Regions from separate parts of the Bacillus cereus group sp. BfR-BA-01316 genome, predicted to be linked through region 2. Evidence: predicted binding sites of a transcription regulator. Region 2 holds the regulator's gene; the other holds the start of a gene.

Region 1 (3,428 bases), on a different contig from region 2:
GATTATGCACAGCTGCACCATCTAGTTCAATATACGTAATATGTCCGCCATTACAAAGAGCGTGGAACGGTCCTTCTAATCGAATTTTATCTATCGCTTGAATATTGTAATACACCGGTACATGAAACGAATTTGTATAATAATTATGATTTGTCACACCGCTAATTTCACCAAATTCTTCTCTATCTTTCTTCACAAACTTTCCTGATAACCCTTCTGCTGGCGTTGCAATTACAGAGAAATTGAGTTGATGTTCTTCCGTCGCCTTATCCATTCTCTCTCTCATAAAGGAAATAATTTCATATCCAAGCTTCCACGATTCTTCATTTTCTCCATGGTGCTTTCCAGTTAACGCTACTAAACATTCTGCAAGACCGATAAAACCAAGACTTAACGTCCCTTGTTTTAAAATGGGTGCCACAGCATCTTCAGGTTGTAACGTTTCTCCACCGCGCCATACACCTTGTGAATATAAGAACTGAAAATCTCTTGCTCTCTTTGTACATTGATAAGCAAATCTCTCTAATAATTGCTTAACGCCCAAATCTAAGTAATAACTTAGCGCTTCAAAAAACGCTTCTGTTGAACCACTAATTAGCGCTAATTTCACTAAATTAATAGAAGTAAACGATAAATTCCCTCTTCCAATTGCTGTTTCTTCCCCATGTATATTAGACATAACACGAGTACGACACCCCATATAACATACTTCACTTTCAGGTCGCCCATCATAGTACACTGCATTAAACGGAGCATCTAAAAACGAAAAGTTAGGGAATAATCGCTCAGCTGTCGTTTCTAACGCTAATTCAAATAAATCATAGTTCGGATCACACTCTTCAAAGTTCAAGCCTTTTTTCATTTTGAAAATTTGAATAGGAAAAATCGGTGTTTCCCCTTTACCCAGTCCAGCTTGCGTCGCTTTTAAAAGTTGCTTAATTAAAAGTCTTCCCTCTTGCGATGTGTCTGTTCCGTAGTTAATAGAAATAAATGGTACTTGTCCCCCGCCCCTACTATGCATACTATTTGAATTATGAACGAAAGCCTCACACGCCTGATACGTATCATTTTCTGTTTCTTTCCATGCAAATTCCTCTATTTGTTCTTTCGTAAGCGGATATGACTGTAATCGTTTTTTATGTCTCTCTACTGTTTTTCTCACATATGGAGCTAAATCAATATCAAAGAGCGCAAACGATTGACCACCGTGCTGCATATTTTGATTCGCCTGAAAAACAATTGAAGAAAGCGCCAACGCACTTTTAATGTCTTGCGGTTGTCTCATATGTCCATGTCCAGTATGAAAACCGTGAGCAAGCATTTGCGCTAACGGAATTTGTGAACAAGTCGTCGTTCCTGTTGCATAAAAATCTAAATCATGTGGATATAATATATTTTGATCTATCGCTTTTTTCACTTGATCTGATAATAATTTTTCTACTGCATAATACTTTGCGCTCTCAGATGCGAACGTTCCCATTACTCCCATTGGAGATCGGCCATCTACATTTGCATTTTCCTGCATTAAATCTTGTTCATTACCGTGGATAATTGTCTCAAATACTTTCATTAATTCTTCTCCACGTACATTTTGTTTCAACATTCATAACCCTCCATCAACATGTTGTTGTCTTTTGATTAAAATCATACAACATATAGTTCTAGTGTTTTTGTGAAAAATGTAACATTCCTGTGAAAGTTTTTTTAAAAATTAATGACTTTTTCATTTATAAAAAAGAAATGTGCTCTTTACAAATGTATGGTACAATAAACGGGAAAAACTCTTTTTACCCTTTATCAACACATTTGTATAAAGGAGACTGAACTCATGGTTATTACATATCTTTTATTTATCGTTGCCTATCTACTCGGTTCGATTCCATTTGCATTAGTCGTTGGAAAAATCGGTTATGGAATCGACATTCGTGAGCATGGAAGCGGTAATCTAGGCGGAACTAATACATTCCGTACATTAGGGAAAAAAGCAGGTTTTATCGTAACAATTGCTGACATTTTAAAAGGTACATTAGCAACAGTTCTACCGATTATTTTCGGGTCAGATATTCACCCACTATGGTTTGGATTAGCCGCTGTTCTTGGACATGTCTATCCGATCTTCGCAAAATTCCGCGGGGGGAAAGCAGTTGCAACTTCTGCCGGGGTATTATTATGCTATTCACCAGTTGTTTTTGCAATATTAGCTGTTGTCTTTTTCAGCCTTTTATTTACAACAAGATACGTATCACTTTCTTCTATGGTAACAGCTGTCGTTGCTGTTATTGCATCCATTGTTAGCGGGGATAAAATCTTCATTATTGCGATGTGTTTATTAGCAGGTATGGTTATTTATAAACACCGTGCAAATATCGGACGAATTATAAATAAAACTGAACCAAAAGCAAACTTTTCAAAAAAGCAAAAATAAGATCGTAACCCACATAACGCAAAAAGAAAACGTGAAGCATATTAATAGCGTCTTTTTGCGTTATTTTTTATACTAAAGAAAAAGCAACATAATTTGGAGGAACTATACATGAATCTTTCCGTAACAAAAGAAGCAGCACAATGGTATAAAAACGAATTACACTTACAATCAGGTGAAACACTACGCTTTTTCGTACAATACGGTGGTTGCAGTACTGTGCAAAAAGGACTTTCTTTAGGTATTCGTAAAGATGACCCTGCGCACCCTGCTGTTCAAATTCAAGAAGAAGGTATTAACTTCTTTATTGAAGGCGATGATGAGTGGTTCTTCGATGGACATAATTTATTAGTTACACTTAACGACGGTGATGATTTCCCACAATTTAATTATGAAAAATAAAAAAACGTGGCTTCTGCCACGCTTTTTTTATTTCTTTTTAATTTCCTCATATTTCGCATACCACTCAGGATATAATTTTTTAAATGATACAGGGCGGAACCCTTCTTTTTTCGCACAAATATTCGTTGTACTTGCAGTAATACAAAGCTCGCCATCACCGTTATAAATTTCATAACCATATACAACACGAAGCGGGCTCACAGTATCAATCCACGTTTTCACAATTGCTTTTTCTCCGTAACGCATCGCTTTACGATATGAAATTTGCAAGTCTAATACAGGAGAGATAATTCCCTCTTTCTCCATTTCAACATACGAAAATCCTAATTCTTGTATAAGTTTCGTGCGCCCAAGTTCTAGCCACACTAAATAGTTTGAATGGTAAACAACACCCATCTGGTCTGTTTCCGCATAGCGGATTTCAACTTCATGTTCTGCTACAAACATTTCTATTCGCCTTCTTTCACTTCTGCTGCCTTGCATACATTTAATCATAATACAGCGGAATCAAAAATAAAATAAAAACAGTGAATCTTTTATCGAAAGGGGCAAGCACATGATTCAAATTGTAACTGTTCGTAGCGGTGATAGTGTATATAGTTTA
Region 2 (3,428 bases):
TCGACATACGTTTTAGCAAGCTTCATATCTGAGCGTAGCATAACGTAATAAATAAGTACATTCACAACCCCTGGCGTTAATTTTTGGTTTATCATTACATCCTCAACGATTTGCAAGTCCGCTTTCGTCGCCTCTGCACCGCCTGAAATCTCTTTCAATAGTTGTTTTGGCGAGATTTCCTCTAACTGCTTCATTAGCATCTCTTCTTGCGTAGATGGCTCTTCCTCTTTCATTGTACGAGCTGCATGAGGTTGCACCCTTTCACTTAATACAGGTAGTGCTTGACCATTTTCAAATTGATACCAATCGCGTGCTCCCTTCCGAAGCCTTTCGATATCAATAGTTTGTATCTCTGTCACTGCGCCAAGAACGATATTTTGCATCGATAACGCATCCACACCGTACACATAAGCGAGTGTAATGACACATTCTCGCACTTGATCTGTAATCGCCTTTTTAGGAACAAGCGCTGATAGTCCGTCTACAAATAAAGAGAAATCAAAGAAATCATTCCAAACTTTCGGGGCATCCCCATTCTCGTTATTTGGCATAGTTGTCGTTTTCGGGATACGCAGTTCTTCTTGCGCATGTTCAAACTGACCTGGGTTAAAAGAATCAAATACATCGTTGAAGGAGCGCGTAACATTTTCATAAGAAGCAAAATCGAATTCTTCTTCTAAGAAATATTGCTTTACTTGGTTGTATTTTGTCCGACTCAAGCGATTATATAAAAAGATACTTAAAACAATATCATCAAAAAACTGCTTCGGAGATAAAGGTGGTTGCAATTCATATATAAACATTCGAATATCTTTTTCTTTCTTAATATATACATTTAAAAGACCAATCGCTTCTAACTTTACTCGTTCCCCATATATTTCAGGAAGTTGCATTTGCATAGTCACCATAAGGGAGTGATGTGTATTCTCTTTTCCAAACACACGATCTTGCTCTAACTCTCCCCATAGCGTCATGTATAAGCTAAAAGCTCTACTACCTATTAACGGCTGATACAACATCGTTAATACTTTCCGGTCGTAATTATGTAACAACCCTTTCGCACTTACTTTATAACGATCAATCGGCAATAGCTCCATCCATGACTGTTTTTCCATTCTTGCTTTTCCTTTCTCTCATCCAATCTAACCTATATTTCACTCGTTCTATCTTTATTATATAATTTATCCCGCATTAACGGGCAGTAAGACTCCCACCTCAAAATTCGGCGAATGCGAGGAAGTTAGGTGGGAGATAACTTCCCGTAAATGCCCGATTGGTTCAACTAATAATCATTGGGGATGAACACCCCCCAATGATTAAAGTTTCACTTTATTAGCGAAAAAGAGCTATTAGCTTCCGCTTCTAGCTCTCTTATCTCGTTTACTTACAGTATATAAAGAGATTCCTTCTACTCTCTCTCTTTTTGCAGTATATCTTTTAATTCTTCAATAAATACATTTAAATCTTTAAATTGACGATACACAGAAGCAAAACGTACGTAAGCAACATCATCAATATCACGAAGTTCTTCCATAACAATCTCACCAATCATATCACTTTTCACTTCTGATATACCTAAGTTACGAAGTTCACGCTCCACACTTTGCGTTACTTCCTCTAACTGCCTTAAAGATACAGGTCTTTTTTCACACGCTTTAATTAAACCGCGTAAAATTTTCTCTTTATTAAACTCTTCTCGTGTTCCTTCTTTTTTAACAACGATAAGAGGTGATTCTTCTACTCTTTCAAATGTCGTAAAGCGACTTAAACAACTTTCACACTCTCTTCTCCTTCGAATAGAGCGCCCCTCGTCTACCGGACGCGAATCTAACACTCTTGTTCCATTATGAAAACAGGATGGACAACGCAATTCATTCACTCCTTTACACTATAATCTTTATTCTTTCGCTACTCACCTACATGTGAAAATATATATACAATATTATATAACTCATTCTTCTATAATGACCACTCTAAGTTATTACATATCGTGATCCTATTTTATATAAACTAAAAAAGAGGTGCATTATACACCTCTTTACATTTTAAATCAATTATGTTCTTTTTTAAAGAGCTTTTGTTTCTCTCTGCTTAATTTCGAAGCTACCAGTGCCTCGAGGAAGCTCGATGCTCTCACGCGTTTTCGCGTTTAAACCTTCTGCAATATATTCTGCAGCAACATTTGGATCAATACGATCCCCACAAGTATAAACATCAATACTTGCGTAACCGTGCTCCGGAAAGCTATGAATTGTTAAATGTGATTCCGAGATAATTACTACTCCACTTACACCCTGTGGTGCAAATTTATGAAAAGCAACCTCACGTACTTCAGCACCAGCTCTTAGTGCTGCATCCACAAATAATTGTTCAATATACGGCATGTCATTAAGCTTGTCGAAATCGCAATCCCAAAGTTCAGCGATCACGTGACGACCCATCGTATCCATAGTATCCATTCTACAGTTCCCCCTTGTAAATTTATTCTAACTGTTCGAATTGAAAACTAATTTGCAATTTGGCTTGCTCCACTACCACGGGGGAAAGTTAGTCCAGAGAGGTCCTAACCCTTTAAGTAGTGACTACGTACCTCAGCTCTTAAGTTTACGAGTGTTAGTATACTTTGTTTATTTTCATTTTGCAACAACAGTTTTTTCGATTTTCTGTCATAATTTCCTCTTTACTTTTCCCTAAAAAAAATAAATGATTCACAAATACAGTAATCACAACGTTTTTTGGTCTGTCCAATATTTGAAAATATACTCCTATAATTTTTTCTTTTCAGAAAAAAATAAAAAAAGAGGGCAAATATTCACTTGCCCTCCCTCTATTTCACTTAAATATGTTGTACATTTTCTTGTTTTGCTAATTCATCTACAACTAACGTTACAAGATCTACAACACGACGAGAGTAGCCCCACTCGTTATCATACCAAGCAAGTACTTTCACTTTACGCTCACCCATTACCATTGTAGATAAACCATCAATAATAGCTGAGTGTGTATTTGTATTAAAGTCGATAGACACTAAAGGCTCTTCGCTGAATTCTACAATTCCTTTTAACGCACCGTTTGCAACAGTTTTGAATGCTTCATTAATATCTTCAACTGTTACATCACGTTTTACGTCTACTACTAAATCAACAAGAGACACGTTTGGTGTTGGTACACGAAGTGCCATACCATGGAGTTTTCCGTTTAAGTGTGGAAGAACTTTTGCAAGCGCTTTCGCGGCACCCGTCGTTGTCGGAATGATAGACTGTCCGCAAGCACGCGCTCTTCTTAAATCTTTATGTGGGTTATCAATATTTTTTTGGTCATTTGTATAAGCGTGAACAGTTGTCATTAAACCGTTTTCAATTCCGAACTGCTCATCTAACACCTTTACAACAGGCGCTAAACAGTTTGTTGTACAAGATGCATTTGAA

What was found. Region 2 encodes NrdR, which represses ribonucleotide reductase genes. Its sites were predicted from a motif close to AACACNATATATNGTGTT; they were not measured.
Positions count from the first base shown of each region.
Region 1: a site for NrdR is predicted at 1,646-1,663, ahead of MR071_RS06145 (anaerobic ribonucleoside triphosphate reductase). Genes of this name have one in related genera too.

Region 1 is NZ_JAKUGX010000005.1:63,381-66,808, reverse strand. It holds gene MR071_RS06145 (anaerobic ribonucleoside triphosphate reductase) at 1-1,603, opposite strand, end outside; gene plsY (glycerol-3-phosphate 1-O-acyltransferase PlsY) at 1,829-2,425, shown strand; gene MR071_RS06135 (HesB/YadR/YfhF family protein) at 2,534-2,824, shown strand; gene MR071_RS06130 (acyl-CoA thioesterase) at 2,852-3,271, opposite strand; gene MR071_RS06125 (glycoside hydrolase family 18 protein) at 3,381-3,428, shown strand, end outside.
Region 2 is NZ_JAKUGX010000012.1:96,374-99,801, reverse strand. It holds gene MR071_RS12140 (replication initiation and membrane attachment family protein) at 1-1,115, opposite strand, end outside; gene nrdR (transcriptional regulator NrdR) at 1,409-1,870, opposite strand; gene speD (adenosylmethionine decarboxylase) at 2,067-2,450, opposite strand; gene MR071_RS12125 (glyceraldehyde-3-phosphate dehydrogenase) at 2,837-3,428, opposite strand, start outside.